One region of the Aliiglaciecola sp. NS0011-25 genome, then DNA from elsewhere that is predicted to be linked to it. Evidence: predicted binding sites of a transcription regulator. Region 1 holds the regulator's gene; the other holds the start of a gene.
The links. The regulator sigma-54, encoded in region 1, starts transcription at its own class of promoters, with help from an activator protein. The targets are predictions, from matches to a motif close to GTTGGCACGNNNNTNGNNT.
Positions count from the first base shown of each region.

Region 2: a site for sigma-54 is predicted at 2,952-2,970, ahead of ABWV72_RS07780 (DUF3192 domain-containing protein). Genes of this name have one in related genera too.

Region 1 is NZ_BAABWR010000020.1:76,918-81,485, reverse strand. It holds gene lptC (LPS export ABC transporter periplasmic protein LptC) at 1-220, shown strand, start outside; gene lptA (lipopolysaccharide transport periplasmic protein LptA) at 207-764, shown strand; gene lptB (LPS export ABC transporter ATP-binding protein) at 764-1,489, shown strand; gene ABWV72_RS16710 (RNA polymerase factor sigma-54) at 1,551-3,029, shown strand; gene hpf (ribosome hibernation promoting factor) at 3,057-3,344, shown strand; gene ptsN (PTS IIA-like nitrogen regulatory protein PtsN) at 3,363-3,809, shown strand; gene rapZ (RNase adapter RapZ) at 3,806-4,568, shown strand, end outside.
Region 2 is NZ_BAABWR010000007.1:70,808-75,375, reverse strand. It holds gene ABWV72_RS07795 (response regulator) at 1-566, shown strand, start outside; gene ABWV72_RS07790 (GNAT family N-acetyltransferase) at 1,312-1,956, opposite strand; gene ABWV72_RS07785 (DUF2789 family protein) at 2,240-2,470, shown strand; gene ABWV72_RS07780 (DUF3192 domain-containing protein) at 2,541-2,903, opposite strand; gene ABWV72_RS07775 (hypothetical protein) at 3,135-3,359, shown strand; gene syd (SecY-interacting protein) at 4,209-4,568, opposite strand, start outside.

The DNA of each region.
Region 1 (4,568 bases):
TGATGTAGAGATTAGAAGCCTCGATGAATCGGGATTTGTGCAAACAATCAGAACCCAGTTTTTAGAAATTAATTTAGTCGATAAAACAATGATGTCTGACGAACCGGTTGAGATAAACGGGAAAGATTTCATTGTTAAAAGTAACGGTTTTGTAGCAAATTTAACTACACAGGAATATGAACTTAAAAATCATGTGCAAACTCAATATGCGCCGCGTTAGCGCTTTATTTATTAGCTTAATGTTCAGCGCCGCTATTATTGCCGGTGAGAACGATTTTAGCTTGCCAATCAAAGTTGACTCAAAGTCGAATTTTTTTGATGGCAAAACCAAAACGTCGATATTTAGAAAAGACGTCAAAATCACCCAAGGTAGCCTTGAAATTTTGGCTGACGAAGTCGAGGTTATTGCGGGTTTAGGGGAAGGTAAAGAAGTTTTTATTGCCCGAGGTAAACCAGCAAAATACAGCCAAACCCTCGATGATGGCAGTAATATTAGCGCCGCGGCCAATGAAATTAAATATGAAGTATCGAATCGTACTCTGACACTCAATGGTGCAGCCGAATTAAATCAGGATAGTAGCCTTGTTAAAGGTGAATCGATTCAATTTAATATGGAATTAGAGCAATTGATAGCAGAAAGTGACGGCAACGCAGAAGGCGGTGTCACTGCCATTTTCCAACCCGAAAGCATTCGCAATCGGCAAACTGACGACACTAAAAAAACTGAAGAAGAGCAAGACAAGTTGCAGGATGAAAAACCTTAATGGCAACGTTAAAAGCGACCAATTTAGCGAAGTCTTATAAATCTCGGCAAGTGGTGCGAGATGTAAGCATTGAAGTTTCTACTGGACAGATTGTTGGCCTGTTAGGTCCCAATGGTGCTGGTAAAACGACGACCTTCTATATGATTGTTGGGTTAGTGCCACTCGATAAAGGCGAGATTTATATTGATCAGACCGAGTTAACCTTACAACCCATGCACATCCGTGCACGAAAAGGAATTGGTTATCTTCCTCAAGAATCATCTATATTTCGTAAGTTAACCGTTTACCAAAATATCATGGCAATTTTGCAAACCCGAAAAGAATTAAGTTCTGATCAGCGAGAAGAGCAAGCGGATGCATTATTGGATGAATTCAATATTAACCATATTCGTAACAGCCTTGGCATGAGTTTATCAGGCGGGGAGCGCAGAAGAGTCGAGATCGCTCGTGCATTAGCGGCCGCCCCTGAGTTTATTCTATTGGATGAACCCTTTGCTGGTGTTGACCCGATTTCAGTAAACGATATAAAAAAAATAATTCAACACCTACGCGATAGAGGTATTGGTGTATTAATAACTGATCATAATGTGCGTGAAACGCTAGACGTGTGTGAAAAAGCGTATATTGTGAGTCATGGTGAATTGATAGCTTCTGGAACCGCAGAAGAAGTTTTAAATAATCAACAAGTCAGAGATGTATACCTTGGCGAGCAATTCAAGCTATAGTAGAGGTATGTTGTTTTTAACCAAAGCTTTGTGGCTAAACAAGTAAGAATAAAAAAACTAAATGAAACCCTCGTTACAATTAAAATTCAGCCAGCAACTAACAATGACGCCTCAATTGCAACAGGCTATACGTCTATTGCAATTATCAACGCTGGATTTACAACAGGAAATACAGGAAGCGTTAGAATCGAATCCACTTTTAGAAGTAGAAGACGGTTCAGATATCCCTACTGGGGATTCCGCTTTAGCAGACAGTAATGACAAGTTCTCAGAGGAGACGGTATCCGCAAGTTCTGATTCCATGGATACAAACGAGGCATTAGAAAAAGCAGATATCCCAGACGAATTACCCATAGATAGCACATGGGACGAATATATCAGTGCCTCCTCAGCCCCCGCCTCAATAAGCGGTGGTAGTGGCGGCGATGACGACCAAATTTTCCAAGGTGAAACAACCGAAAATATTCAAGATCACCTATTGTGGCAGATGCGCTTAACGCCTTTTTCTGAAGTTGATACTGCCATAGCAATCGCAATTATCGACTCTATTGATGAGTCTGGTTACCTCACTATCAGCACCGAAGATGTTCTTGCTAGTCTCGACCATGAAGAGGTTGAACTTGATGAGGTGGAATGCGTTTTAAAACGTATTCAAATGTTCGACCCTATTGGTTCAGGCTCAAGAAATCCGCAAGAATGTTTAATGGTACAAATGAATCAATTTGCACCTGACACCCCTTGGTTAAATGAAGCTAAGTTATTAATCAGCGAATATGCTGACTTATTAGGCAGTAAAGATTACCGAACTTTAATGCGTAAAACTCGTCTAAAAGAAGACGAATTACGAGAAGCTATGCGGTTATTGCAAACACTCAATCCACGCCCTGGTAGTTCATTGTTAATCGGTGAATCTGAATACGTCATTCCAGATGTTTCAGTGATGAAGAAAAATGGTCGTTGGCAAGTTGAGCTAAATCCCGATAGTTTGCCTAAGCTGAATGTAAATCAGCAATATGCGGCAATGAGCCGGAACGCTAAAAACACCAGTGATAGTCAATTTATTCGGTCGCATATGCAAGAAGCCAAGTGGTTTATAAAAAGTCTAGAGAGTCGTAATGACACTTTACTCAAAGTCGCAAACTGCATTGTTCAGCAGCAGGTTGGTTTTTTTGAGCATGGACCTGAAATGATGAAACCAATGGTGTTAAATGATGTCGCAGAAATGGTAGATATGCATGAATCAACTATTTCCCGTGTTACCACACAGAAATATATGCATACACCTAGAGGAATTTATGAACTTAAATACTTTTTCTCCAGCCATGTAGCAACTGATTCTGGAGGAGAGTGTTCCTCAACGGCAATTCGCGCATTAATTAAAAAACTCGTCGCAGCAGAGCTTCCTACCAAGCCTCTTAGCGACAGTAAGATTGCTGATCTACTGGCAGACCAAGGTATTCAGGTCGCCCGTAGGACAATAGCAAAATACCGGGAGTCTTTATCGATCCCACCGTCTAACCAACGCAAGAGCCTGCTGTAGGCTCAACAACAGAAGGAATACGCTAATATGCAAATTAACCTTACTGGCCATCATGTAGAAATTACAGATTCTTTGCGAGATTATGTAGACAATAAATTTACAAAGCTAGAAAGGCATTTTGATCATATCAACAATGTCCATGTCATTCTTAATGTCGAGAAGCTTAATCAAAAAGCTGAAGCGACAGTTCATCTTAGCGGAGGCGAAGTATTTGCAACCTCAGAGCACAACGATATGTACGCAGCAATTGACGGATTGATAGATAAGCTTGATCGACAGGTAATCAAGCACAAGGAAAAAATTAAGCGTCATTAACATATATTAGATTAATTAATGGAAATTAAAGACATCCTTTCCCCTGACTGCACAAGTTGTGCAGTCCAGGGGACAAGTAAAAAACGAATTCTTGAAACTATCAGCCTGATAGCGGCAGAAAAAATCGATGACATTGATCAGACAACGATTTTAAATAGTCTGGTTAGCCGCGAAAAGATGGGCAGCACAGGAATCGGGAATGGTATTGCATTGCCACACGGTAGACTGTCGGGTTTAAAGGATGTGGTCGCAGTTCTAATCACCAGTGATCCTTCTATCAACTTTGACGCTGTGGATAATTGTCCTGTGGACATATTTTTCGCAATTTTAGTACCTGAAGATAAAGCCGCCGGACACCTGCAAACCTTAGCAACCATCGCGACAAAATTAAGTGATAAGGAAATTCTGAAACGTATTCGTCGTGCAGAAGATAATGCTCAGTTATACGAGGCAATCGTTGCATGAAACTGATAATTATTAGTGGCCGCTCTGGTTCAGGAAAGTCTATTGCACTGAGGTCTTTAGAAGACTTAGGTTACTATTGTGTCGACAATATCCCAGTTAACCTATTACCGACTCTAACCCATACGGTTATGGATGAATATGACCAAGTGGCCGTGAGTATCGATGTTAGAAACCTTCCCAAGGTACCTGGTGAATTAGTCGAAATTCTTGATTATTTGCCTGCCACTTGGGACATGACCATAGTCTATTTAGATGCCAGTGATGACATGCTGATAAAACGCTTCAGCGAAACTCGTCGACTGCATCCGTTATCTCGTCAAAACAAATCTCTTTCGGATGCGATTCAGGCAGAGGGTCAACTGTTAGCCCCTATTGCGGAACGCGCCGACTTATATCTAGATACAGACAAACTTTCGGTGCATCAATTAGCTGAATTGGTTCGAGAGCGAATTCTAGGCAAGAAAAGCTCTAGGCTAGTTTTGGTATTTGAATCCTTCGGTTTTAAATACGGCATTCCTAAAGACGCCGATTATGTATTCGATGCGCGATTTTTACCTAACCCACATTGGGAGCCAGACTTAAAGCACCTCAGTGGATTAGACTCTCCGGTCGAGATATTTTTAGGCTCACAGCCAATAGTGACGAAATTTATCTGGCAAATTCAAAATCTCATTTCAACTTGGCTTCCTCATCTAGAAAGAAACAATCGTAGTTACGTGACAGTAGCAATCGGTTGTACTGGAGGCCAACATCGCTCAG
Region 2 (4,568 bases), on a different contig from region 1:
GAGATGCTCAGAAGTTTAAAAATATAGGTTTTGATGCATACTTTCATAAACCCATTAAAAATGACGATTTGTTTTTTGCAATTACCCAAATTAGTAATCAAAAACTCATTAAATCAGAAACAAGAAAACAACAAATTGAATTAATAACCCGACACAACGCTACCAGTCCATCAAAAGCAGTGCCGCGTATTTTGTTAGTCGAAGACAATGCGATTAACCAAGCAGTAGCAAAGGAAATGCTTAAAAAATTAGACTGTATTACTGAGTTAGCAAATAACGGTATGGAAGCAATTGAACAGTTGAGCCGAGCGACGACTCCTTTTGATATTGTACTAATGGATTGCCAGATGCCAATAATGGATGGCTACGAAGCCAGTAGAATAATACGTGGATATCAAGGTGTAAATTTTGATCCGAACATTCCGATTATCGCGTTAACCGCCAATGCAATGAAAGGAGATAAGGAAAAGTGCTTTGATGCTGGAATGGATGGATATATCAGTAAACCAATAATCATCGAAGATTTAGAGCAAGGTTTACTCAAGTGGATCGACAAGAAGCATTAAACAAATAAAATAAAAAAGGTGTGTCTAATAAATTAGACACACCTTTCAGAATTTTGAGAATCCCTCTCAGCTTTCCTTCGCTATTAAACCATCCCGGTCAACATCCGTATACGCCCCTTTCCCTCTATTCTCGCTCATCCTTAAGTGAGTCACTCTTCCTAAGTGAGTCCCTTTCCTTTATTCCTTATTTAGCTGCACATCCTTACTTACAGCATTTCTCATCCTTAAGATTGTCCTTCGTCTTCCCTATCTATCCTTGAGTTTGTAGTCCTTTACTAAATGCTCATCCTGACCATTTTCTTTCATCCAATGAAAGTGTCCTTCTGGCTTTCCTTAAGTCTTCCTGACCCGTCGTATTTCCCTGTGACGAGTTATAAGATAAAGCAATTAAAAGTTTCTACTAGTACCCAATCTAGCTTTATTTTGTAAGCCATTATACTAAAGTCTACATTTTGAAAAATAAGTCTTTAAATTCATAAAGTTAAATAAAAGGTAAGCTTTACCCTAAGTGTTTATTCCGCTTAAGACCTACAGCCATGTACGAAATATCTTACAAATAAAAAGGTTATTTTCTTACTCTAGAATTTGAACCTAATGGATTTAATGAAAATGAATTTAAAATTTTACTGATTTTGCGGATTTTAGATTGCTGAAAATGACAATAAGAAACGGTATTAGTAGGGTAAAGTAAGACTAAACAATGCAAGATGGTTACTTTACCCTTTAGAATAAATTCCGCGGTTTTTTACTCTGACCGAGGTCTAAACATTATTTGCCCAGTTATGCGTGAGACTTTTAGTTCATCAATATGTTCATATTTTCCGTCGGAGAAGAATGACAAACATTTAGGCAGAGTGACATAAACCCCGACACCTTCACTTTTTTCTTCTTCTAGCACAATACTATCAATCGCACTCATTAAAACGTGTCCAAGACCTCTGTGCTGATGATCTGGATGCACTCCAATAAACGACAACATATGGTATTTTTCATGGGGAATACGCTCTCTTACCCGCTGTTCCTTTTCGATCATTTGCTTGGTGCCTATATAACCAGCGGTAAGCAACATCTTTAAGCGCCAATGCCAAAATCGGTCGGGGTTGAACGCACTATCAGGTTTAATCATACATGCTACTGCCAATAAACGTTCATCTTCAAAAAGACCAATCATTGGCTGTTTAGCGGTCCAAAAGGCATTTAACTCTTCTCTAATTGCGCCTCTTAAACGAGATTCATACCCTTCCTTCTCAGAATCGAATATATCTAAAAACAGCGGATCATCATGATAAGCTTGATATAAAATTGATGCGGCAATTTTTAAATCTTCAGCGGCCAGATAAACAGCTTTGATTTTATCTAGCGGATTTATGTCTTGTGCAGTATTTGACATAGTTCGACTCTCTTCAATTAGGAAGTTTCACTCTACATAATTATTAACCAATTGTTAACAACTCATTAAAAATAACGGCAAACTAATTTTACTATTTTGGCTAGATGAGGTTGATTTATAGTCTTTTCCCCCCAAGACTTAAGTAGAGGCAGTGAAAGGGTGCGAATGACAATGAACTAGATTGACTCAGTGAGAACAAGTAATCCAAACTTTCACAACAAGTACCAATCTACATGAAATGCCAACACAACTCGAGTTTAGAATTCCATCAAGGAGACATTAAATGCTAACTGAAAATTTAGAGTTAAAGGATTTGTTTCTGCAATTAGGTTTAGCCAATGACGAGGAGTCAATTGAAAACTTTATAGCCAAACACAAAGGATTGGATAAATCGACAAAACTAGAAGAAGCTAGTTTTTGGACACAGGCTCAATCGACTTTTATTAGACAATCTTTTTTTGAAGATGCGGAATGGACTGAGTTGATCGATCAGCTAGACAATCGACTACGATAATATTAATAGCAGGCCAAGAATATGGCTTGGCCTGCTGCTTCCAAACTAGGCGTAGCAGAAAAAGTGAAGCTTAGATATTGTTGTAAGCAGAGTCGCCCCAACCAATTAAATTACCATTTTTGAACACCAAAGGCGTGCATTCATCTTTAGTTGTGACACCATCACCTTCGCGACGCTGGGTGCGATAAAACAAAACATTTATTTCATCATTATTTTGTTGATATAGTTCACTGAAATCTGGCGTGCCCATGCGACTTCTAATATCTTCGATGGCTGTATTGGATTCCAGTCTTGCAATCGCCTTTCTATTTTTACGTTCTTTTTGTTCCCAATCCGATTGGTATGAGTAATCCCCTTCCCCACCGACCGATATAACACATCCAGATAATGTCAGTGGTAATACTAATGCTGCAGCAACAAGCGTTTTTTTCATTTTAGTTTCCTTGGTGTTGTATTTATGTTTGTTAATTAGCATTCCACAATACAAAATCGAGGCCAAAATTTAACTTATTGTTTTATATATAAAAAAATTAATGCATGTGATTACCAATACCGCTAAGATAGGCACATTCGCTAAATATTAGTGTTTTTCATCATGTCTAATCAGTTTCAGTATATTGCGTCACTATGTAAGAACTTAAAATCCAACGGGAAAGTTCCCAGTGTGGCATTAATTAAAAAGGCCTCAAATCGTCCGTTACCATTGCGGGATATCATTGATGTACTAAAACGCTGGCAAGACGATCCAGATCAATTCCCTTCTACACCAGTTGAGGAAGCATCGCCTCAAAAACCAAATGATTTAATGCAGCATATTGTTACATTGGAAAAGCGCATCGAGTCATTGGAACAACAAGTATTGAATTTAACCCAGTCCCTGCAAAAATAATTGCATTGAGGGTTAATCCTTGGCCTGTAGGCGGGTGTTTTAACCCCGCGGGAAATTAGATAGATTCCATGGCCTAAAGACCATGCTACAACGGCGGTGATTTGATTTATCCCATGGCCTGTAGGCGGGTGTTTTAACCCCGTGGGAGATTAGATAGATTCCATGGCCTGAAGACCATGCTACAACGGCGGTGGATTAATTTATTCCATGGCCTGTAGGCGGGTGTTTTAACCCCGCGGGAGATTAGATAGATTCCATGGCCTGTAGGCGGGTGTTTTAACCCCGCGGGAGATTAGATAGATTCCATGGCCTGAAGACCATGCTACAACGGCGGTGATTTGATTTATCCCATAGCCTGTAGGCGGTGGCTTTAGCCCCGCGTTGGAACGATATTATTCCATGGCCTGAAGGCCATGCTACAACGGCGATGGATTGGTTTATCCCATGGCCTGTAGGCGGGTGTTTTAACCCCGCGGGAGATTAGATAGATTCCATGGCCTGTAGGCGGTGGCTTTAGCCCCGCGGGAGATTAGATAGATTCCATGGCCTAAAGACCATGCTACAACGGCGGTGATTTGATTTATCCCATGGCCTGAAGGCCATGCTACAACGGCGCATGCTACAACGGCGATGGATTGGTTTATTCCATGGCCTGTAGGCGGTGGCTTTAGCCCCGCGTTGGAACGATATTATTCCATGGCCTGAAGACCATGCTACAACGGCGTTGAAACGGTATTATTCCATGGCCTGAAGACCATGCTACACCGACTGTGATTTGATTTATCCCATGGCCTAAAGGCCATGCTACAACGGCGATGGGTTGGTTTATTCCATGGCCTGAAGGCCATGCTACAGGCGTGGTGATAACTGCTGGATGAATTCGATTAATGAGTCCGCTAAGGTTTCTTGGGGCTCTAACCCTATCTGCTCTAACATTACTCGCCCAGACTCATTGTGTACACTGACAATAAAATCATCTTCGTCGGTAACGGCAAAGAACAATGTATCTTGTTGACCTAAACGTCTTTTCATCAATACATGGGCAACTAAATTTTGCTGTAAACGCTCAAAATCTTCGTCGTTCCACGGCATCAACAATTGCAAGTTTCCCCGTACCGTTTTAGCATTTAGATTATCACTCCAAAAGCAGGTATAGTACTTCTTAAGTTGTTCATCCATCTTAATTTCAAGGGCTTGCTCAAAGTGCTC